Aromatoleum aromaticum EbN1: one gene and its partner. Each later gene encodes a partner of the first gene's protein in a complex. Links are inferred from orthologs where the notes say so. Each region holds a gene or a part of one and is shown on either strand. Other genes may lie near its edges.

Region 1 (11,884 bases):
ATCAGCGTCACGACGCCTTGCTCGACGTAAGGCAGAAACGCATCCTGCTGCGCCTTGTTGAAGCGATGCACCTCATCGACGAACAGGATCGTGTGGCGTCCGCGCGCCTTTTCAGTCTGCGCGTGCGCGACCGCTTCGCGAATGTCCTTGACTCCGGAGAACACCGCCGACAGTGCGATGAATTCCGCATCGAAAGCCTGCGCCATCAGGCGTGCAAGCGTCGTCTTGCCGACACCCGGAGGTCCCCACAGGATCATCGAATGCAGCTTGCCGGATTCGAAGGCGAGCCGCAGCGGCTTGCCGGGACCGAGCAGGTGGCGCTGGCCGGCGACCTCGGCGAGCGTCGTCGGGCGCATCCGCTCCGCGAGCGGTACGCGCGGCGGCTCGACGTCGTCGAAAAGGTCCGCCATCCGCGTCGCGCGTCAGTCGCCGATGACGTCGGCGCCCGCGGGCGGGACGAAACGGAACAGCGACGGATCGGGACGCGCGTTCGGTTCAAGCGACGTGAACACGATCATCGTCGTCTGGCCGAAGTTGTCCTGCAACTCCATGCGCTTCAACAGCTCCCCCGCGAGGCCCAGGCGTATCGACTGGAAACTGCTTTCCGCGTGCTTCGGTGTCGCCAGGACCCAGTCGAGCCCGTCGCCCGAGCCCGCTTCGGCGAGATCGAAGTCGCGGTCCAGCGTGCCGCTGCCCGCCAGGATCGCGGCCGGCGTGCTCCCGAGCGCGTCGCCGAGGCGCTTCACGGTGACCTGGTTCAGATCCCGGTCCCACGACCACAGTTTCTCGCCGTCGCTGACGAGCAGCTGCGGATACGGCTTGTCGTAGCTCCAGCGGAATTTGCCGGGCCGCAGGAACACGAAGCTGCCGCTCGCCTGCTGCGCCCGGCGCCCCGACGCGGACGACACGGTCTGTTCGAATTCGCCCTGCGCGCTGCGCGCGGTGTCGACGAACTCGCGCAGCTGCTCGACGCCGCTCGCCGCTGCCGCCGCTCCCGATGATATCCAGGCGGCTGCCGCGCACAGCAGCATGCGGGCCGTGAACGCTGCCGGACCCATGCCCCGATGTCTCATTCGGTCTCCTTCACCGGCGCAATCACTTCGCGATTGCCGTTGCTGCCCATCGTCGATACCAGGCCGGAACGTTCCATCTGTTCGATCAATCGTGCGGCGCGGTTGTAGCCAATGCGCAAATGTCGCTGCACGAGCGAAATCGACGGTCGCCGCGTCTTGACGACAATCTCCACGGCCTGGTCATAGAGCGGATCGGCCTCGCCATCGCCGCTGTCTCCGCCGCCGAGCGCGCCGTCAGCCTCCTCCTCGGCGGCCGAAAGAATCCCTTCGACATAATCCGGCGGACCGCTGTGCTTGAGATGGTCGACGACCTTGTGCACCTCGTCGTCGGCGACGAACGCGCCGTGCACCCGCACCGGCAGGCCGGTGCCGGGCGCGAGGTAAAGCATGTCGCCCATACCGAGCAAGGCTTCCGCGCCCATCTGGTCGAGGATCGTGCGCGAGTCGATCTTGCTCGACACCTGGAACGCGATGCGCGTCGGCACGTTCGCCTTGATCAGGCCGGTGATGACGTCCACCGACGGGCGCTGCGTCGCGAGAATCAGGTGGATGCCCGCCGCGCGCGCCTTCTGTGCAAGCCGCGCGATCAGCTCCTCGACCTTCTTGCCGACGACCATCATCATGTCGGCGAGCTCGTCGACGACGACGACGATGTGCGGCAGCGTCTCGAGCGGCTCCGGGTTGTCCGGGTTGATCGCGAAGGGGTTCGTCAGCGGTTTCTCGGCTTTCGCTGCGTCGGTGACGGCCTTGTTGAAGCCGGCGAGGTTGCGCACACCGACTGCCGCCATCAGCTTGTAGCGCTTGTCCATCTCGACGACGCACCAGTTCAGCGCGTTCGCCGCGTGCTTCATGTCGGTGACGACCGGCGCCAGCAGGTGCGGGATGCCCTCGTAGATCGACAATTCCAGCATCTTCGGGTCGACCATGATCAGCCGTACCTTCTCGGGCTCGGCCTTGTACAGCAGCGACAGGATCATCGCGTTGATGCCGACCGACTTGCCCGAGCCGGTCGTGCCGGCGACGAGCAGATGCGGCATCTTCGCGAGGTCTGCGACGACCGGCTGCCCGCCGATATCCTTGCCGAGCGCGACCGTCAGTGTCGAATGCATGTCCTGATACGCCTTCGAGCCCAGGATTTCGGACAGGCGCACCATCTGCCGTTTCGGGTTCGGCAGCTCCAGCGCCATGCACGACTTGCCGGGCACCGTCTCGACGACGCGGATCGACACCAGCGACAGCGCGCGCGAAAGATCTTTCGCCAGATTGACCACCTGGCTGCCCTTGACGCCGGTCGCCGGCTCGATTTCGTAGCGCGTCACGACCGGCCCGGGATAGGCCGCCAGCACTTTCACCTCGACGCCGAAATCCGCAAGTTTCGCTTCGATCAACCGCGATGTCGATTCCAGCAATTCGGCTGACGGCGGCTCGACGTCGGCAGACGGTTGATCCAGCAGCGCGAGCGGCGGCATCGATCCGGCCGGCAGATCGACGAAGAGCGGCTGCTGCCGGCCCTTCTCGACGCGCTCCGGTTTCGGCGTGTCGACCATCGCAGGCTCGATCCGCGCCGGCTCGATGCGCACGGACCGGGACGGTGCCGCTTCGGCTTTGCGCCGCTTCGGCTCGCCAAGCGCGTCGCCCTTCTGCGCGACCGGTTGCGCCGCCTTGCGCTCGGTTCGGCCACGCCATGCCTGCCGAAGCGTGCTGCACCCGCGTTCGACCGAAGTGCCGATCCGCTCGACGAGCGACAGCCACGAGATCCCGGAGAAAAGACTCAATCCGGACGCGAACAGCGCCAACAGCAGCAGGGTGCCGCCCGTAAAGCCGAGATAACGCTGCACCGCGGCGCCGAGTTCCATGCCGATGAGGCCGCCGGGCGCCAGCGGAATGCTTGCGCCGTGCGAGTGAAAACGCAGCGACTCGAGCGCGCTGCTCGCGACCAGCACGACGAAGAAACCCACCAGAACGATGAAGAACGACCGCCTGTCGAGGCGCAGGTCATGCTTCAGCCGGCGAAAGCCCCACACCAGCCCGTAGCCGAGAAAAACCACCCACCACCACGCGGACACGCCGAACAGGTAATACAGCAGATCCGCGAGCCACGCGCCAAAGCGCCCGCCCGGGTTGGCGATACGCGACACTTCGGCGGCGTGCGACCAGCCCGGATCGGCCTTGCTGTAGCCGAGCAGCACGAGGCCGACGTACAGCGACATCACGCCGAGAATCAGCCAGCGGGCTTCCTGCAACAGCAGCGAGATCTTTTCCGGCAAAGGTTGGGAACGTGAGGACAGGCGGGACGACATGAGGAGAAACTTGAGGGCGAAGGGAAACGACGGTGCGTAATTATATGCGATCCGTCAAAACGGCCGTTGCCGCTGTTGCGAAGGGAAACAGACCCGCCCGATTCAGACGCTCTGCAGGCGATCGCGCAGCACGATGCCGGCGCCGGTTTCCTCGATAAGCCCCTGCGCCGCGAGGTCCTTCATGACCCTGCTGACCATCTCGCGCGACGCCCCGATCATTTTCGCGATGTCCTGCTTCGTGATCTTGCGCACCACCACCACCGCCCCGTTCACTTCCTCCGACATTTCGAGCAACAGGCGCGCGACGCGGCCGTAGACGTCCATCAGCGCGAGGCTCTCGATCTTGCGATCGGCACTGCGCAGGCGGTCGGCGAGGTTGGCCATGATGCGCCAGGCCACTTCGAAGTTGCCCTGCAGGATCGTGCGAAAATCGTTCTTCGCGATCATCACGAGGTCGGAAGGCATCACCGCGACGACGGTCGCCGAGCGCGGCTGCTCGCCGAACATGCTCATCTCGCCGAACAGTTCGCCCTGCCCCAGAATCGTCAGGATCACCTCACGGCCATCTTCGTCGCTGACGACGACCTTGAGGCTCCCCGTCAGGACCAGGTAGACAAAATCGCAGCGCTCGCCTGCATGCACCACGCTCTGCCCGCGCGGGATGCGGCGCATCATCGCCAAGCGGGAAACCGTGGCCAGGGTGTCGTCGGACAAGCCCTGAAACAGCGAGAAGGTCTTCAAGGCGGTGGTGGAAACCGCGGTGGGCTGTGTCATGGCGACTCCGGAATGTGCTCGAACGGGCGTATCAGAAAACGGGAAAACTGGCGACGCACAATATCACTGATTTTACCGGAATCCGCGATTGACTTTCCCGACCGAACCCCAGCATCGCGTGGCGTCGATGAGGCACCTGCACTGATGAAAAACGCTTTTCGCGATCGTCCCGCACTATGGACATCATTGAATCGGCGGGACAAACCCCTCGGCTATAATCCCGCTGTCGCCAACCAGAAAGAAGATCACGCTATGACAACCAAGCACGCCCGCCTGCTCATCCTCGGCTCCGGCCCGGCCGGTTACACGGCCGCAGTGTACGCCGCCCGCGCCAACCTCGATCCGGTCCTGATCACGGGACTGGCGCAGGGCGGTCAGCTGATGACCACGACCGATGTCGACAACTGGCCCGCGGACGCCGATGGCGTGATGGGGCCTGACCTCATGGCCCGCTTCCAGAAGCACGCCGAACGCTTCAATACCGAGATGGTCTTCGATCACATCCACACCGTGAAGCTCGGCGAGAAACCGTTCCGGCTCGTCGGCGACGCCGGCGAATACACTTGTGACGCGCTGATCATCTCGACCGGCGCGACGGCGAAATATCTCGGCCTCCCGTCCGAAGAGAAATTCTCCGGCCGCGGCGTCTCCGCATGCGCGACCTGCGACGGTTTTTTTTACAAGAACCAGGACGTTGCAGTGATCGGCGGCGGCAACACGGCAGTCGAAGAAGCGTTGTACCTCGCCAACATCGCGAAGAAAGTCACGGTTGTGCATCGCCGCGAGAAGTTCCGCGCCGAGAAAATCCTCATCGACAAGATGATGGAGAAAGTCGCCGCCGGAAAGATCGAACTCGCGCTCAACTCGACGCTCGACGAAGTGCTGGGTGACAACACCGGCGTGACCGGCATGCGGGTCAGGGATGCGAATACCGGTGCGACCCGCGACGTCGCGCTGCAGGGCGTGTTCATCGCGATCGGCCACAAGCCGAACACCGACATTTTCGAAGGCCAGCTCGAGATGGAAAACGGCTACATCATCACCAAGGGCGGCCGCGAAGGCGACGCCACGGCGACCAGCGTGGCCGGCGTGTTCGCCGCGGGCGACGTGCAGGATCACATCTACCGTCAGGCGGTGACATCCGCAGGCACGGGCTGCATGGCCGCACTCGATGCGGAGCGCTACCTGGACACGCTCGCCGGCTGAGCACGACGATGACCCGGCGGCTTCCCCCTGCTGCACCGAAACCGGGAAGCCGGACCGGGCGAACATCGCATGCCTTCGAAGAACTTGCCGCCTTGCGCGGCAAGCTGAAACCGGCCGCGAGCAGCCAAAAGCCTGCGAAGCCGGAGATGCCCCACCCGGGTGCGGCAAAAAACACCCGCGACGCGACGGCCGCCGGAGTTCTCCCCGGCGCGTCCGCCGATGACGATCCGGCGCTGTTCCGCGAGGCTGTGCGGGATGTCGCACCAATCACGAAAGGGTGCGGACGAGCGGAAATCGAGACGCCGAAGCCGGCACCGGTACCGCGTCCGCAACCGCTCGAACCTGACACCCCCTCTCCCGCCGTGCGCGCGTCCCTCGATGGACTCGAGGACGCAGCGCTCTTTCGCTCGGCGACCGGCGACGTGACGCCGCTTCGCGACACCGGTCACGCGGAGCTCGGTCGCGCCCGTCCGTCGCCGTATCCACTGCACATGCGCGACGAGGACCGGCATCGCATCGAGACGGACCCGGCGTCGCTGCTGTTGCCGCCCGATCACGACGCGCTCGATCCGGCGGAGCTTTTCCGTCATGCGGTGCGCGGCGCCCGACAGATCGAATCACGCGACCGGGTCGAGCTGCAGCCTCCGCCGCCCCGCCCGGAGCCATTGAAGCACAGCGAAGACGAGCAGGCTGCGTTGCGCGAATCGCTCGACGCGCCGATGAGCCTCGAAGACCGGCTGGAAATGGGGGACGAGGCGATCTTCCTGCGCCCCGGCCTGCCACGCCGCGTGCTGATGGACTTGCGCCGCGGGCGCTGGGTGCTGCAGGGAGAAGTGGACCTGCACGGCTACAATCGGGACGACGCCCGCGAAGCGCTGGCACGCTTTCTCGCGGCGAGCCTGCAGCAGGGGCGCCGCTGCGTGCGGGTGATTCACGGCAAGGGGCTGGGGTCACCGGGCAAACTGTCGATCCTCAAGCACCTGTCGCGCGGCTGGCTCGCGCAACGCGAGGAAATCCTCGCGTTCTGCCAGGCCGGCCCGAACAAAGGCGGCTCCGGAGCGCTGCTGGTGCTGCTGAGGGCCGGCAATCCGCCGAAGGAGTGAACGCAGCCCGCAAGCCGGAAGGAAGCAATCAGATTGCGGCTTCGTCCGTTTCGCCGGTGCGGATGCGCACGACCTGCTCGACAGCCGTGACGAAGATCTTGCCGTCGCCGATCTTGCCGGTGCGCGCAGCCTTGATGATCGCTTCGACCGCCTGGTCCACGAGGTCGTCGCCGAGGACGATTTCGACCTTGATTTTCGGCAGGAAATCAACGACGTACTCGGCGCCGCGATACAACTCGGTGTGGCCTTTCTGGCGGCCGAAGCCCTTGACCTCCGACACGGTCAGACCAGCGATGCCGACTTCGGACAGCGCTTCACGGACCTCGTCGAGCTTGAACGGCTTGATGACGGCTTCGATTTTCTTCATGTAATTTCTCCTCGAGGGCTGGCGGACGCCGATTCGGCTCGGTCCTGCGCAGTCAGTATTCGTCCTGATAGCGCGATGTTATCGGATAACGCCAGTCCCTGCCGAAACCGCGCCTCGTCACCCGGATGCCGACCGGCGACTGGCGGCGCTTGTATTCGTTGCGCTTGAGCATCGCGACGGTGCGCCTCACGTCGGCTTCGGGGAAGCCGCGCGCGATGATCTCGCGCGGCGACTCGTCACGCTCCATGTAGGCCTCGATGATCGCGTCGAGCACGTCGTACGGCGGCAGCGAATCCTGGTCGGTCTGGTCCGGTTTGAGCTCGGCCGACGGCGGCCGGGTGATGATGTTCTCGGGCATTACCGGACTGACCGTGTTGCGCCAGCGCGACAGGCGGAACACGAAAGTCTTGTACAAGTCCTTCAGCACCGCGAAGCCGCCTGCCATGTCGCCGTACAGCGTCGCGTAGCCGGTTGCCATCTCGCTCTTGTTGCCGGTCGTCAGCACGATCGCGCCGGTCTTGTTCGACAGCGCCATCAGGATCATGCCGCGGATGCGGCTCTGCAGGTTTTCCTCGGTGGTGTCCGCCGGCAGCCCCTCGAACTGCCGGGCGAGCAGGTCGGCGAACGTGTTCATCGCCGGCTCGATCGGGATTTCGTCGTAGCGCACGCCGAGGTTCGCGACCAGTGCGCGCGAATCGTCGAGGCTCATCTGCGCCGTGTAGGGCGAAGGCATCATCACCGCACGCACCCGCTCCGGCCCGAGCGCGTCGACGGCGATGCACAGCGTCAGCGCGGAGTCGATGCCGCCGGACAGGCCGATGATCGCGCCGGGAAAACCGTTCTTGCCGAGGTAGTCGCGCACACCGGTCTTGAGCGCTTCGTAGACTTCCTCCTCGATCGGCCGTGCGGGAACGATTTCGCCCGGCTCCCAGCGTCCGCCGCGAAAATGCAGCACGTCGAGCCGCTCCTCGAACGAAGCCGCCTGATACCTGACTTGGCCGTCCGCGTCGAGCGCGAACGATGCGCCGTCGAACACCAGTTCGTCCTGGCCGCCGACCATGTTGCAATAGACCACCGGCAGGCCGGTGTCGGCGACGCGCCCGCGCAGCACTTCGTAGCGGCGCGCGAGCTTGTTCATGTGGTACGGCGATGCGTTCAGGCCGAGCAGCAGTTCCGCGCCTTCGGCACGCACCAGTTCGGCCGGGCCCGACTCCCACAGGTCGGCGCAGATATTGACGCCGAGCTTCACGCCGTTCAGTTCGAACACGCACGCGTCGAGGCCGCGGTCGAAATAGCGTTCCTCGTCGAACACTTCGTAGTTCGGCAGCAGATGCTTGTGATAGGTGGCGAGGACTTCGCCGTCGCGAATCACCGACGCGGCGTTGTAGCGCCAGTCGCGCCGCTCTTCCGGATGCCCGAGCACCAGCGTGATGCCGTCGGTGTGCAAAGCGATGCGTGCCACTTCGCGGCTGCATGCGCGGTAGAAATCCGGGCGCAACAGCAGGTCTTCGGGCGGATAGCCGGATAGCGCCAGTTCAGGCGTCAGCAACAGGTCGGCGCCAGCCGCGCGAGCCTGGTCGAGAGCGCGGATGATCCGGTCGGCATTGGCCGTGAGGTCGCCGACGGTAAAATTGAGCTGGGCGACAGCGATAGCGAGCGTTTTGTCCATGGGCGCAACTATACCGTTTCAGCCTGCAATCGGCGGACCACGAGCCCCACTCGATCGGCCGTTTTTCACCCACAGGGGGCGTGGGGAAAGCTGTGGATAAGACGTGAGCAAGCGCTACAAATCCCCTGCCCGCAAGGAAAATACGAAGTTGCGCAATAATTGGGCAGCTGGGCGGACGCTGCGGCACGCGACAAACGAATCGCGCCGGCCGCGGTCCCACCGATCGCTTCGATCACCACCGGGCTGCCAACGTGCCGACATACCGCTTTCGCCGCTTCGATGATGTGATCGGCATCGATCCCGCCGCCTGGGATGCGCTCACCAACGGACAGGTCTGCGTGTCGCACGCCTTCCTCGCCGCCCTCGAGGCGACGGGCTGCGTCGGGGCGGGCACCGGCTGGCTGCCGCGCCACGCAACGCTGTGGGAAGGGCCGCAGCTGGTCGCGGCGATGCCGTTGTACGAGAAGCACCACTCGTACGGCGAATACGTCTTCGACTGGGCGTGGGCCGAGGCGTATGCGCGCCATGGCCTCGCCTACTATCCCAAGTGGCTTGCGGCAGTGCCGTTCACGCCGGTGCCCGGGATGCGCCTGCTCGGCCGCGACACCACAAGCCGCAAAGCGCTGTTGCAGGCAACGCTGGCGTCGGCCGAGGAAAGCGGTTTGTCGTCGCTGCACGTGCTTTTCCCCACCGAAACCGAGGCTGGATGGATGCGCGAAGCCGGCCTGCTGATCCGCCAAGGCGTGCAGTTCCACTGGTTCAACGCGGGTTACCGGGATTTCAACGACTTTCTCGGCAGCCTGAATCACGAAAAGCGCAAGAAAATCCGCCAGGACAGGCGCCACGCCGCCGCCCATTCGCTGACGTTCCGCTGGCTCGACGGCACGACGGCGAACGCCGCCGACTGGGCGTTCTTCCATCGCTGTTACGCGGCGACTTACGCGCTGCACCGCTCGACGCCCTATCTCGGCGCGCCGTTTTTCACGCAGCTGGCGTCGCGCGCGCCGCACAGCGTGCGCCTGCTGCTCGCCGAACGCGAGGGCAAGCCGGTCGCAAGCGCCTTTTTCCTGTGCGACGGCGAAGCGCTTTACGGCCGCTACTGGGGCGCGACCGAACATCTGCCGTTCCTGCATTTCGAGTTGTGCTATTACCGCGCGATCGACTACTGCATCGGCCACCGCCTGAGCCGCTTCGAGGGCGGCGCACAGGGCGAGCACAAGCTCGCGCGCGGGCTGCAGCCGGTCGTCACGCGCTCCGCGCACTGGATTCGCGAACCGCGCTGGCGCGACGCAGTGGACCGCTTTCTCGCGCAGGAAACGGCGGGCATCGACTTCTACCTCGACGAACTTACCGAGCGCTCGCCGTTTCGTGCCTCGCGAAGGACAGCGCCGGAATGAAAAACAGCCCGCGCTCGGCGGGCCGTTTTCGGACAAGACAGCTTGCAGTGTATTTATTTTGCGGCGTTCTTCAGGCCGTTGAGGATTTCCTGCTTCGCATCTTCCACGGTGCCCCAGCCGAGCACCTTGACCCACTTGCCCGGCTCGAGATCCTTGTAATGCTGGAAGAAATGCACTGTCTGCTTCATCAGCAGCTCGGGCAGGTCGTCAGTGGTCTGGACCTTGTCGTACAGCGGCGTGAGCTTCGACACCGGCACAGCGACGACTTTCGCGTCCTGCCCGCCGTCGTCTTCCATCTTCAGCACGCCGACCGGACGGCAGCGGATCACCACGCCCGGCATCAGCGGAAACGGGGTCACCACCAGCACGTCGACCGGATCGCCGTCGCCGGCGACGGTGTGCGGCACGTAGCCGTAGTTGATCGGGTAGCGCATCGACGTGCCCATGAAGCGATCGACGAACACCGCACCGCTGTCCTTATCCACTTCGAACTTGATCGGCTCGCCCTGCGCCGAAATCTCGATGATGACGTTGATGTCGTTCGGCACGTCCTTGCCGGCCTTCACGAGCTCGAAACCCATAATTCCCTCTCCCATGGAAAATGTGGCGCGGATTATAAGGGGAAACGCGTCGCCCGTCGCTGCTCGCAACGCCCATCGGACCGCGCTCCCGGTTTCGCGCGACCGACCCTCGGCGCGGTGTTCGAAGCGGGCCGGACCGGCGTCGCCGCAACATCGTCACGTGACGAACACCACGGGCCACAGCAGACCTGAGGTGATAGCATCACGCCCGGCTGGCCTCTTCGGAGGACGGCCTCAGCTTTCCGACCTCGTTCCTCAACGCCAGGTGCGGCTGAGCGGCGAGCGGCAGTTTTCGATAGAATCCCGCGGTTTGCTTTCCCGATCGCCCACCCAATCATCGCGCCACTCATGACAGAAATCGCTCCTGCCCTGCCCGCTCCGGACAACCTCGACGCGCTCCGGCTCGAGGTCGCCGGGATCATTGTCGAAGCGCTCAACCTCGAGCAGGCGCCGGCTTCGATCCCTCCCGACGACTCCCTGTTCGGCGAAGGCCTCGGGCTCGATTCGATCGACATCCTCGAAGTGGCCCTCGTGGTGTCGAAACGCTACGGCTTCCAGCTGCGCGCCGATGACGACGACAACATCAGGATCTTCCGTTCGCTGCGCAGCCTGACCGGATACATCGCCAGCCACCGCACGCAATGAAGCTCGATTTCGCGCGCGGCACGCATCGCGTCGCACTGGTCTGCGTCGTCGTCGCCTGGGCGGTGGCGGCCCATTACACCACCGCGCTGGTCGAGACGTCCTCGTGGGGAGCGCTGCTCGGCATCGCGCCGTTTGCGTTTGTCGCCGCAACATTCGCCTGGCACTCGCCGTTGCGCACGGTGCTGCTCGCGCTGCTGGCTTTCGCGGCGCTCGGGCTCGCGCTGCTGTGGCCGACGCTCGCGCGCAACGTCGGCTGGATGTATTTCATCCAGCATGTCGGCACCAACGCCCTGCTCGGCATCGCGTTCGGCCGCTCGCTGATCGGCGGGCGCGAGCCGATGTGCACGCGCGTCGCGGCGCTCATCCACGGCGCACCCGGCCCCGTGCTTGCCCGCTACACGCGCGGCGTGACGCTCGCCTGGGCGCTGTTCTTCGGCCTGATGACGATGGTGTCGATCGCGCTGTTCGCGTTCGGTCCGCTCGACGTGTGGTCCGCTTTCGCGAACCTGCTGACTTTTCCGCTCGTCGCGCTGATGTTCGCTGGCGAATACGTGGTGCGCCTGCGAGTCCTGCCGCCCGAAGAGCGCAGCGGCATCCTCGATGCGGTGCGCGCCTACTGGCAACCCCCGGCAAACCCCGCACTCGCAGCATCGCGCAGAACGCCGGCGACGCGTCGGGGCCACCGATGAGCGACGTTGCGCCGCCCCTGCCGCTGCTGGGCCATGCGTGCCTGGACGCCGCCCTTGCGTGGCGCCACGGCGAACGCATC
Region 2 (12,070 bases), 1.4 Mb from region 1 along the record:
CCATGACGGCACCAGCTTCTTGACCTGTCGGACGACCAGATTGACGATCAGGCTTTTCGGAAAGCCGAGCATTTCGCCGAGGCTCGTGACGACGATATGAGGCATCGTGAGCTTCGGCAGCACCTGTTCGAGCGTGCTAGCGAAATTCTCGACGATGACGATCGTCTCGGCGCCGGAGTCGCGGAGCTGATGCTCCAGCTCACGAGCGGTATACAGCGGATTGACGTTGACAACGACGTAGCCGGACCGGAGCACTCCGAACATGGCGATCGGGTACTGCAGCATGTTGGGCATCATCAGCGCAACGCGCGCGCCCCTCGGAAGCTTCAGCGCGCCTTGCAGGAAGCCTGCGAACCGGACGGACAAGCGGTCGAGTTCGGTATAGCTGATGCCCTTGCCCATGTTGATGTAGGCCGGCCGGTCACCAAACTGCCGCACGCTGCGGCTGAACAGATCGCCGATGGAGCTGAACTCGTCGGGATCGATTTCTGCGGGAACGCCCGGGGGATAGCTCTGCAGCCAGATCTTTTCCATCATCGACTCCTTCAGCCAGAAACCGCTGCCGGCAAGCGTGATCTGATCAAGCCATCCGGAACCCGCCCGGCGTCAGAGACGCGGCGGCGGGATCCGGTCTGTCATCGGAGCCGCGGCAATGATCGTCACGCCCTGTCACCGGACTCGCGCATCCGCCGCAACGAGAAGCTGCTGCGTTATTTTTCGTCCTCTTCGCCCGGCTCGCGCGGCCAGTTGCGAATGTAGTTTTTCAGCATCCGGTTCTCGAAGCTCTGCTCTTCAAGCACCGCCTTCGCCACGTCATGGAAGGACACCACGCCCATCAGCGTATTACCGTCCATCACTGGCAGATAACGCTGGTGGTGATCGACCATCAGGCGACGCAGCGCATCCATTTCCATGTCGGGGGACGCGATCATCGGCCCGGGAAGCATTGCCGCTTCGACGGGCATCTCGGCCCACCCCGCGCCGCCCTTGTGTACGGCCTGCAGCACCTCGCGAAAAGTCAGCATGCCGGTCATCTGGCCCTGCGAAAAAACCACGAGCGAGCCGACGTCCTGCTCCGTCATGATGGCTACCGCTTCAGCCATGCTCCTGCTGGGAGCAATCGTATAGAGCACCTTGCCCTTGATCGCAAGAATCTCGCTCACCAGCATTTGTATTCCCCCACCATTTTCATGTAATTCACCTTGGGCGATGTTAGTGGAATGTCGTGAGCACGAACAGCGTCTGCATAAATCGCCGCACTCGTCGTCGCGGCGTGCGCAGACCTCGAATGCGGCTCTCCACTGCGTTATTCGAGTTCTTTATTTGGTCAGTTCGTCGAGCTTGCCTGTTCGCTTCGCCCACTCGTCGGCATCCGGCAAGGGATCCTTGCGTTCGACAATCGGCTTCCACTGCTGCGCGAGTTCGGCATTGAGGGCGATGAAATGACGCTGCCCCTCGGGGACGTCGTCCTCGGCAAAAATGGCTTCCACCGGACACTCCGCGACACACAGGGTGCAGTCGATGCATTCCGTCGGGTCGATCGCAAGGAAATTTGCCCCTTCCCTGAAGCAGTCCACCGGACAGACGTCAACACAGTCGGTGTACTTGCAGCGGATGCAGGCTTCAGTTACAACATAAGTCATTATTTGAACTCCATCAGTTCGGTACGCGGTCAAAATGGGCAGCACTCCCAGTGCTCACAATATAGCCGAGAGAGCCCGCCTGGTGCCATTGCCGCCTCCCTCGCCTCGCCCGGTGTAGCCCCTTGGCCCGGAGAACTTCTTGACGCGCGGGCCGGCTTCGCATAACTTTTCGGAAACTCCCAGCACGAGGCGGTTCGATTCCGCCTTGTCGACCGGGTCCGTCAGGGCCCGCCCCCCTATCCGAAGCACTACCGTTACCCCTGATGCGAGGAAACATGAGCGAGCATATCCATTACGTCACCGACGGCAATTTTGAAGCCGAGGTGCTTCAGTCGCAGACCCCCGTGCTGGTCGACTACTGGGCCGAATGGTGCGGCCCGTGCAAGATGATTGCGCCGATTCTCGACGACGTCGCCAAGGAATACGCCGGCAAGCTGAAAGTCGCGAAGCTCAACATCGACGAAAACCAGGAGACGCCCGCCAAATTCGGCGTGCGGGGCATTCCGACGCTGATGCTGTTCAAGGGCGGCAACGTCGAAGCCACGAAGGTCGGCGCGCTGTCGAAGTCCCAGCTCACTGCCTTCATTGACAGCAACCTCTGAGCAGCGCTACAGTCCAATCCGTTTCCGCGGCGCCTCCCGCGCCCCGTGCCGAAATTCCCGGCGCCGCGATTGCCTCTCTCCCAGATCCCTTCACCTGCTTCATCCAATAGCGCCTTGTTGCGCCCTCTCGCCATGCAATTATCGGAGCTTAAGTCCCTCCACGTAAGCGAACTGCTGGAAATGGCCATCGCGAATGAAATCGATGGCGCCAACAGGTTGCGCAAACAGGAACTCGTGTTCGCCCTGCTCAAGAACCGGGCGAAGAAGGGCGAACCGATCTATGGCGACGGAGCACTCGAAGTCCTGCCCGACGGATTCGGATTCCTGCGTTCCCCGGACATTTCCTATCTTGCCGGCACTGACGACATCTACGTTTCCCCGTCGCAGATCCGGCGCTTCAACCTTCACACCGGCGACACGATCGAAGGCGAGATTCGCACGCCCAAAGACGGAGAGCGATATTTCGCGCTGGTCAAGCTGGACAAGATCAACAGCGAGCCTCCCGAGGCCTGCAAGCACAAGATCCTCTTCGAGAACCTCACGCCGCTGCACCCCAACGAATGCCTCAAGCTCGAACGGGACATCCGCGGAGAAGAAAACATCACGAGCCGGGTGATCGACATGATCGCGCCGATCGGCAAAGGCCAGCGCGGCCTGATCGTCTCCCCGCCGAAGAGCGGCAAGACGGTGATGTTGCAGCACATCGCCCACTCCATCGTCGCCAATCATCCCGACGTCGTCGTCATCGTACTGCTCATCGACGAGCGCCCGGAGGAAGTGACCGAGATGCAGCGATCCGTCAAAGGTGAAGTGGTCGCTTCCACCTTCGACGAACCCGCTTCTCGCCACGTCCAGGTCGCCGAGATGGTGATCGAGAAGGCCAAGCGCCTGACCGAGCACAAGAAGGACGTCGTCATTCTGCTCGACTCGCTGACGCGCCTCGCGCGCGCCTACAACACCGTGGTGCCCGCATCGGGCAAGGTGCTCACCGGCGGCGTGGACGCGAACGCGCTGCAGAAGCCCAAGCGCTTCTTCGGCGCCGCCCGGAACATCGAGGAAGGCGGGTCGCTGACGATCATCGCGACCGCGCTGATCGACACCGGCAGCCGCATGGACGACGTGATCTACGAAGAATTCAAGGGCACGGGCAACATGGAGTTGCACCTCGATCGCCGCATGGCCGAGAAGCGGGTTTATCCGGCGATCAACGTCAATCGGTCCGGCACGCGCCGGGAGGAACTCCTCCTCAAGCCCGACGTACTGCAGAAAGTGTGGATCCTGCGCAAATTACTGTATGGCATGGACGACATCGACGCGATGGAATTCCTGCTCGACAAGATCAAGGCCACCAAGAGCAACGGCGAGTTCTTCGACGCGATGCGCCGCGGCTGAAGCAGGACGTTCAAGTCATGACGCCACCCGAGGGTGGCGTTTTTATTGCAGCGTTCCGGAGGAGGCACTACAACGGGACTCTACAGCCGGCCGTCTCCCCGAAGCAGCTTATTTATACTCGAAGAAACCTTTGCCTGACTTGCGGCCGAGATAGCCCGCCTCGACCATCTCCACGAGAAGCGGCGCGGGGCGATACTTCGGATCCTTGAAACCTTCGAAGAGCACCTGCATCACCGCGAGTTCCACGTCGAGACCGATCATGTCGCCCAGCGCGAGCGGGCCGATGGGATGGTTGCAGCCCAGCTTCATCGCCTCGTCGATCTCGGCCGCGCTCGCAAGGCCTTCCCCGAGGGCAAAAATCGCCTCGTTGATCATCGGGCACAGCAGCCGGTTGACCACGAAACCCGGACTGTTGCGCACTTGCACCGACGTCTTGCCGACTGCCCCGGCAAGCGTCTCGACCATCGTGTAAGTGGCGTCGGACGTCTGCAAGCCGCGAATGAGCTCCACCAGCGCCATCACCGGAACGGGATTGAAGAAATGCATGCCGATAACTCGGTCGGCGCGTCGCGTGGAAGCGGCGAGCTTCGTGATCGAGATCGATGACGTATTGCTCGCGATGATCGCTTCGGGTTTTGCAAGGGCGTCCAGTTGCTCGAAGATTTTCAGCTTCAGTGCGAGGTTTTCCGTTGCCGCCTCGATGATGAGGTCGCAGTCGCTCATCGCGCCGAGCTCCGTCGATCCGCTCACCCGCGCAAGCGCCTCAGCCTTCTGCGCTTCCGTCATCTTGTCTTTCTTGACGAGCCGATCGAGACTGCCGCTGAGGGTCGCCAGACCGCGCTGCAACGCGGCGTCCGCAACGTCGCTCATCACGACGTCGAACCCTGCCACCGCGAATGCCTGGGTTATGCCGTTTCCCATCGTTCCGGCACCGACGATCCCGATTTTTTTCATATTCATTGTATGTCCCGCTCCTGTCGTTTAACGAACACATCGGCATTGCCATCGAGAATCCCGTACCGAAGCGCATGGGGAAAACTCTAGTGCAATTTACCTTGATGATGCCAGCGCCGCGAGCGCCCGCCATCGGAGCTATCCGCCGGTCACGGCGGCCCGTACCCGATCCTGATGATCGCGTTCCGATGACACTCGCTTGACGGGCGAAAAAAAGGGAGCCCGAAGGCTCCCTTTTCTGTTGGCGGAGTGGACGGGACTCGAACCCGCGACCCCCGGCGTGACAGGCCGGTATTCTAACCAACTGAACTACCACTCCGCGCTGACCTGCTACCGGCAGTTTTCTGCCGGTTTGCGCGCCGCCTCACGGCGACCCGCCTTGTTCTGGCGTCCCCACGGGGATTCGAACCCCGGTTACCGCCGTGAAAGGGCGATGTCCTAGGCCTCTAGACGATGGGGACATCGTCGCTTTCTTCGGTTGGTGGAGGTAAGCGGGATCGAACCGCTGACCTCTTGCATGCCATGCAAGCGCTCTCCCAGCTGAGCTATACCCCCACGAAAGAGCAGAGAACTATAGCGCTTGAATGATCGCACTGCAAGCACAGCTTGTTCGCCGATCCGACTCGATATGCACCAGCGAAAACACACCAAACTGCTGCCATAAAACTGGCGGAGTGGACGGGACTCGAACCCGCGACCCCCGGCGTGACAGGCCGGTATTCTAACCAACTGAACTACCACTCCGCGCTGACCTGCTACCGGCAGTTTTCTGCCGGTTTGCGCGCCGCCTCACGGCGACCCGCCTTGTTCTGGCGTCCCCACGGGGATTCGAACCCCGGTTACCGCCGTGAAAGGGCGATGTCCTAGGCCTCTAGACGATGGGGACATCGTCGCTTTCTTCGGTTGGTGGAGGTAAGCGGGATCGAACCGCTGACCTCTTGCATGCCATGCAAGCGCTCTCCCAGCTGAGCTATACCCCCTGGCCCGAAAGAGCGCGCATTATAGGGCTACCCAATAACACTGTAAACCCCGAATTGCGATTATCTTTGCATCTCACAGAACCTTGCCGGGATTCATCAAACCGCGCGGATCGATGCATTCCTTTATCGCCCGCATCAACTCCAGTTCGACTTCCGATTTGTAGCGCCGGACCTCGACGCGCTTGAGCTGGCCGAGGCCGTGCTCCGCGGATATCGAGCCCCCGAGCTGGTCGACGACATCGTGAACGAGGCGATTGACTTCCTCTGTTCTCGCGATGAAATGGGTGTTTTCCTGCGCGTTCGGTTTCGACAGGTTGTAGTGGAGGTTCCCGTCGCCGATATGGCCGAACGCAACGATGCGCGCATCGGGCCATACGGTCAGAAGGGCAGCGTCTGCCCGCTCGAGGAATTCCGGAATCCTGCTTAGCGGAACCGAAATATCGTGCTTGATGCTGACGCCTTCCAGCCGCTGCGCCTCGGAGACGTTTTCGCGCAACGCCCAGAGGGTTTCGGCCTGCGCCAGGCTCGAAGCGACCGCAGCATCGAGCACGAGCCCCTCGTCCATTGCTTCGGCCAGCGCCTGCTCGAGCATTTCCCCTAGCGGCGCATCGGCGGAAGCGTCCATCAACTCCACGAGCACCGCCCATGCGCCCGGGTCGGCGAGCGGCGATCGGGCACCGGGGAGATGCTTCAATACCAGATCGAGCGCCGGGCGCCCGACGATTTCGAACGCCGTCACCCGATCGCCTCCTGCATTCCTCAGCCGGGCGAGAAGCGTCACAGCTGCCGCGGGGTCGGCTATCGCAACCCAGGCCGTGGCGCGGCTGCGCATGCGGGGAAAGAGCTTCAGTGCCGCCGCGGTGACGATACCGAGCGTGCCTTCCGCGCCGATGAAAAGCTGCTTCAGATCATAGCCGGTGTTGTCCTTGCGCAATGCCCTCAACCCGTCCCATACGCGGCCGTCAGGCAGGACGACCTCGACGCCGAGCACCAGTTCTCGCATGTTGCCGTAACGCAGAACATGAACTCCGCCTGCGTTCGTGGATAAATTCCCGCCGATCTCGCAACTCCCCTCCGAAGCGAGCGACAGCGGGAAAAGCCGATCGACCGATGCCGCCTCCTGCTGGACGGCCGCAAGGGTGCAGCCGGCCTCGGCGATCAAAGCATTGTTGGCGGGATCGACCGCGCGAATGCGACTCATGCGTGACAGATTGATCACCACCGTCTGTCCGTCCGGCAATGGGGTCGCGCCGCCGCACAGGCCGGTATTTCCTCCCTGCGGGACCATCGCCACGTCCGCCGCTGCACAGGCCCGCACGACTGCCGCAACTTCGGCCGTTCCGGCGGGCTTGACGACCGCCAGCGCGGTTCCCGTATAGCGTCCGCGCCAGTCGGTCAGGTGGGGCGCCATCGACTCGGGGTCGGTGAGCACATGCGGCGCCCCGACGGCGGCCGCAAGCGCGCTTAGCAACTCGTTCATATCGGGCAACTCCGGTTCAACCATGCCCCAGGCAGTATCGCAACGTGGGCAGCATCCGTTCGACGGCCGCCTCTCCTTCGGCAATGGCCTCCGCGGCCCGATGAAAATCCATCGGCCCCAAGTGGCCCAGGCGCGGAGAAATCTGCACATCGGCCGGCTCGCCGGCAAGCCGGCTGCGCGCGATACGAACCTGCATGATGTTGATGCTGCTCGTGAGAACGGTCAGAAGCGAAGGCAGGTTTGCCTCACGCAACGGATTCTGACCGTTTCCCGGCTCACCGTTCCCGCCGCTGGCGAAAAAGCCCAGGCGTCCGAACAGGCGCTCCGTCCAGCCGATACCGGTTTCGGCTTCGGCCGGCACCGGACGCCAGGATTTTCCGATCATGTCCGACCCCAGATCGACCGCGATCACGACATCGGCTCCCATCGCGCGGCACAGGGAAACCGGCACCGGGTTGACGAGACCACCGTCCACGAGAAGGCGGCCATTATGGATGACCGGTGTGAACAGCCCGGGAAGCGCGATCGAGGCGCGCACAGCGGCCGAAACGCTTCCTTCCCGCAGCCAGATCTCCCGCCCGGTTTCCAGTTCGGTGGCGACGCACGCAAAGGAGCGCTGGAGTTCGGAAAAATCCCGATCGACGAAATTGCGTTCGAAAAACTGGATGAGTTTCTGTCCGCGGATCAGCCCGCCCCTGAGGCTGACGTCGAGCAGCGAAACGACATCCTGCCATTTCAGCGACTGTGCCCATTCGGCGAGCTTCGTGAGATCTCCCGCTGCCATCGCGGCGCCGACGAACGCTCCGATCGAACATCCGCAGATCACCTGCGGCTCGATTCCTTCGCGAGCCAGCGCCTGCAGGACGCCCAGGTGGGCCCAGCCTCGCGCCGCACCGCTGCCCAGAGCCAGACCGATGACCGGACTGCTGCCGGGCACGCACGGGAGCGCCGTTTCGTACATGGCGCTAGCAGGACATCACGGGAGTGGCCTGGCGTAAAGATCGTGCACGTCGCAGTCGGTGACGCGCACCTTGGCGAATTCGCCGGGCACGAGACCGTCGCCATCCGGGATGATGACCAGCCCGTCCACTTCGGGGGCATCGCTCCCCGAGCGGGCAACCGCGCCTTCATCGTCGACCTCCTCGACGAGCACGGTGATGTCGCGCCCGATCCAGCGTTCGAGGCGCTGCGTCGAGATGTCTTCCTGGAAATCCATCAGACGCATCCGCCGCTCCTCGCGAACCTCATCCGGCACGGGGTCGGCCAGCAGATTGGCGGCGGCGCCTTCGACAGGCGAATACGCGAATGCACCGACGCGGTCGAGCTGCGCCTCTTCGAGGAAACGGAGCAGCTGCTCGAAATCTTCATCCGTTTCACCGGGGAAGCCGGTAATGAACGTCGAGCGGATCGTCAGGTCGGGACAAATGCTGCGCCACTTGCGGATCCGTTCGAGGACGTTTTCGACATTCCCGGGACGCTTCATCGCCTTGAGGATGCGCGGACTGGCGTGCTGGAACGGCACATCCAGATACGGCAGGATCTTGCCTTCGGCCATCAGCGGAATCAGTTCGTCTACGCTCGGATAGGGATAGACGTAGTGCATCCGCACCCATACCCCGAGTTCGCCGAGCGCCTTCGCCAGGTCGATCAGCCTGGTCTTGAGCGGGCGGCCGTTCCAGAAGCCGGTGCGATATTTCATGTCGACACCATAAGCGCTGGTGTCCTGCGAGATCACGAGGAGTTCCTTCACGCCGGAATCGACGAGCGATTCGGCCTCGCGCATGACGTCATGGACCGGACGGCTGACGAGGTCGCCCCGCATCGACGGAATGATGCAGAAGCTGCAGCGGTGGTTGCAGCCCTCGGATATCTTGAGGTAGGCGTAATGAGCCGGGGTCAGCCGGATTCCCTGAGGTGGAATGAGGTCCGTAAAAGGATCGTGCGGTTTCGGCAGATGCTGGTGTACGGCCTTCACCACGGCGTCGGTGGCATGCGGACCCGTCACTGCCAGCACCTGGGGGTGGGCGGCAAGGATGACGTCGTCCTTGGCACCGAGGCATCCCGTGACGATCACCTTGCCATTTTCGGCGAGCGCCTCGCCGATGGCGTCGAGGGACTCCTCGACTGCGGCATCGATGAAACCGCAGGTATTGACGACGACGAGATCCGCGTCATCGTAGCTGCCGGAAAGGTCGTAGCCTTCGGCACGCAGGCGGGTCAGGATATGTTCGGAATCGACCGTGGCCTTGGGGCACCCGAGGGACACGAAGCCGACGCGCGGTACGCGCTGGGATTTCTGCTGGGTCATGCTCTCTGTTGCAACCCTCTGCGGCACACGATCGTGGCCGCGGGCGGGGTTCGCCTTATTTCTGGGCGGCGCGGCCGCCCTTGCCCGTGGGGTTTTCTGCCGGTGCATCGGTTCCGGTAGCCGTTTTTGCAGTCGTCTCGTCCTTGCCCGCAGGAGTGTAACTGGGGAACGGGAATCCGGTGAAGATGTTGCGGGTCTGGCTCTCGATCTGCTCCTGCATCTGCGAGAACATCTTCTTGCTCTGCTCGACGTAGGTACCCATCACGCTTTGCAGCGCTGGGCCCTGGAAATTCAGGAACTGTGCCCATAGGTCCTGGCTGATCGGGCTGTTCTCGCCATAGATGGCCTGCGCCTGTTCCTGCAGCTTTCCCTGCATTTCGGTAAAGGCCTTGATGTTGTTCTCGAGGTACTTCCCCATCATTCCCTGCGTTGCGTTGCCGTAGAAGCGGATCATGTGGGCAAGAAGATCGCTGGTGAACATCGGCGCGCCGCCGGCTTCTTCTTCGAGGATGATCTGGAGCAGGATGCTGCGCGTCAGGTCCTCAGTGGTTTTGGCATCGACCACCTGGAATTCTTCGCGGCTGAGCACCAGTTCCTTGACGTCGGCCAGCGTGATGTACGAACTGGTCCGGGTGTCGTACAAACGGCGATTCGGGTACTTCTTGATCAGGCGCGCTTGCTCGGCCATATTCGCTTTTCTCCTCGACGGCGGTCGATTCCGCTCTGTAAAAAAATTATACCGCGCTGCCGAAAGAAAAACCCCGCCATTCGGCGGGGGTTCACAATCGTCTACAGGCTTCGGATGCTGCATCAGCACATGTGGAGGCCGCCGTTGATGTTGATCGTCGCGCCGGTCACGTAACCGGCCAGATCGGAAGACAGGTAGGAGCACAGAGCGCCGATTTCTTCCGGCTTGCCCAGGCGCTTCATCGGGACGCTGTCGATGATGCCCTGGCGAATGTCTTCGCGAATCGCCATCACCATCTCGGTGCCGATATAGCCCGGCGCGATCGCATTGACGGTCACGCCTTTCGTCGCCAGTTCCGCGGCAAGGGCTTTCGTGAAGCCGAGCACGCCCGCCTTGGCAGTCGAGTAGTTGGTCTGGCCGGCCTGGCCCTTGACGCCGTTCACCGAAGAAATATTGATGATTCGGCCATAGCCCCGTTCTGCCATCTTCGGCGAAACGTGGTGAGTGACGTTGAAAAGGCTGTTGAGGTTGGTGTTGATGACCGCATCCCACTGCACCTTTTCCATCTTCGGGAAGAACTTGTCGCGGGTGATCCCGGCGTTGTTCACCAGCACATCGATCGCACCCACCTCGCCCTCGATCTTCGCCACCATCGCGCGACAGGAGTCATAGTCCGATACGTCGCCTTCGGCAGCGATGAAATCGAAGCCGAGCTCCTTCTGCCGTCCCAGCCACTCATCCTTCTGCGGAAAGCCGGGGAGACAATTGGCCACGACCTTCATTCCGTCCTTTGCCAGCGCCTGGCAGATAGCGGTACCCAGGCCACCCATGGCGCCGGTGACGAGTGCGACTTTCTGATTCATTTGCAATCCTCTTGCTGCAATTGGGTGATGAGGAATCGCAGGCAGTCGCGCCTTCGTCGGCTGCCCCGCTCTTCGGTTCACTGACAGGCGGCACCCGGGACGCGGGTACCACGAGCGGAAAGATTATAAGCACATTTGTTGCAGGATGCTGCAATGCAATAAGCAAAAACGGCGTGCTCCTGCTGCCGGAACACGCCGTCATCGAACCTTGCGGACCTTGCTCAGAACATGTGCTGACCGCCGTTGATCGAGATATTGGCGCCGGTGACGAAGGCCGCCTCCTCGGACGACAGGTAGGCCACCAGCCCCGCGATTTCTTCAGGCTTGCCCAGGCGCGCCACCGGGATCTGCGGCAGGATCTTGGTGTCCAGGATCTCCTGCGGGATCGCCATCACCATCTTGGTGCCGATGTATCCGGGCGAGATCGTGTTGACGGTCACGCCGGAACGAGCCACTTCCAGTGCCAGCGCTTTCGTGAACCCGTGCATCCCGGCCTTGGCCGCGGAATAGTTGGTCTGGCCGAACGCGCCCTTCTGTCCGTTGACCGATGACACGTTGATGACCCGACCCCACTTGCGCTCGACCATTCCGTCCATGACCTGCTTGGTCATGTTGAATACGCTGTCGAGGTTGGTCGAGATCACCGCATCCCAGTCCGCCTTGGTCATCTTGCGGAACGTCATGTCGCGGGTGATGCCGGCGTTATTGACCAGCACCTCCACCGGGCCAACCTCCTTCGTCACCGTTTCGACGCAGCTCCGGGCCGAATCGAAATCCGACACGTCGCAGGGAAAGGCGCGGAAACCGTAACCCATGTTGTTCATCGTCTGCAGCCACTCGCCGGCTTTGGTATTACCCGGTGAATGCGTGGTCACCACCCTGTAGCCCAGTGCCGCCAGCTTGATGCAGACCGCTTCGCCCAGGCCGCCCATGCCTCCCGTTACCAGTGCAACTCTTGCCATGTTCTGACTCCTCTCCCGTTTCGTCTCTCGAAGGGTCTGTAACAATGCCCGGCAGCGCCCCCCGTATCCGCTGCCGCGAGCTGATTCTTCTTGTCGGCTATCTTTCTTGTCGGTTATCGCGTCAGGCCTTTTCCTTCACGTACCGGCCCGGAGCCGGTTCGATCGGCGTGTACGTCGCATTGCCGATGCGCCCGCGTG

Evidence for each region.
Region 2: the proteins of trxB (region 1) and trxA are in contact, whole or in part, in a crystal structure (PDB 1F6M), measured with the Escherichia coli proteins. The link is inferred for Aromatoleum aromaticum EbN1 from one-to-one orthologs.

Annotation. Positions count from the first base shown.
Region 1 is NC_006513.1:4,158,704-4,170,587, forward strand. Bases 3,568-6,376 are described here. They hold trxB (thioredoxin-disulfide reductase), read left to right. Parts: upstream 3,568-4,399; coding sequence 4,400-5,353; downstream 5,354-6,376. Other genes in these bases: EBN1_RS19805 (Crp/Fnr family transcriptional regulator), read right to left, coding at 3,568-4,147; EBN1_RS19815 (Smr/MutS family protein), read left to right, coding at 5,500-6,376. In the rest of the region: EBN1_RS19790 (replication-associated recombination protein A), read right to left, coding at 1-410; outer membrane lipoprotein periplasmic chaperone LolA, read right to left, coding at 423-1,073; EBN1_RS19800 (DNA translocase FtsK), read right to left, coding at 1,070-3,373; more of EBN1_RS19805, read right to left, coding at 3,476-3,567; more of EBN1_RS19815, read left to right, coding at 6,377-6,456; EBN1_RS19820 (P-II family nitrogen regulator), read right to left, coding at 6,485-6,823; EBN1_RS19825 (NAD+ synthase), read right to left, coding at 6,876-8,492; EBN1_RS19830 (GNAT family N-acetyltransferase), read left to right, coding at 8,744-9,889; ppa (inorganic diphosphatase), read right to left, coding at 9,943-10,470; EBN1_RS19840 (phosphopantetheine-binding protein), read left to right, coding at 10,819-11,115; EBN1_RS19845 (COG4648 family protein), read left to right, coding at 11,112-11,804; EBN1_RS19850 (AMP-binding protein), read left to right, coding at 11,801-11,884.
Region 2 is NC_006513.1:2,796,628-2,808,697, reverse strand. The notes cover bases 587-3,581. They hold trxA (thioredoxin TrxA), read left to right. Parts: upstream 587-1,918; coding sequence 1,919-2,245; downstream 2,246-3,581. Other genes in these bases: rho (transcription termination factor Rho), read left to right, coding at 2,378-3,581; fdxA (ferredoxin FdxA), read right to left, coding at 1,320-1,643; EBN1_RS13380 (CBS domain-containing protein), read right to left, coding at 711-1,169. In the rest of the region: EBN1_RS13385 (long-chain-fatty-acid--CoA ligase), read right to left, coding at 1-534; more of rho, read left to right, coding at 3,582-3,637; EBN1_RS13360 (3-hydroxybutyryl-CoA dehydrogenase), read right to left, coding at 3,746-4,597; EBN1_RS13325 (FAD-binding oxidoreductase), read right to left, coding at 5,645-7,051; patatin-like phospholipase RssA, read right to left, coding at 7,068-8,012; 30S ribosomal protein S12 methylthiotransferase RimO, read right to left, coding at 8,028-9,359; polyhydroxyalkanoate synthesis repressor PhaR, read right to left, coding at 9,415-10,047; phbB (beta-ketoacyl-ACP reductase), read right to left, coding at 10,170-10,910; phbB (acetoacetyl-CoA reductase), read right to left, coding at 11,132-11,872; EBN1_RS13295 (PHA/PHB synthase family protein), read right to left, coding at 11,994-12,070. UniProt on the Escherichia coli protein: Participates in various redox reactions through the reversible oxidation of its active center dithiol to a disulfide and catalyzes dithiol-disulfide exchange reactions.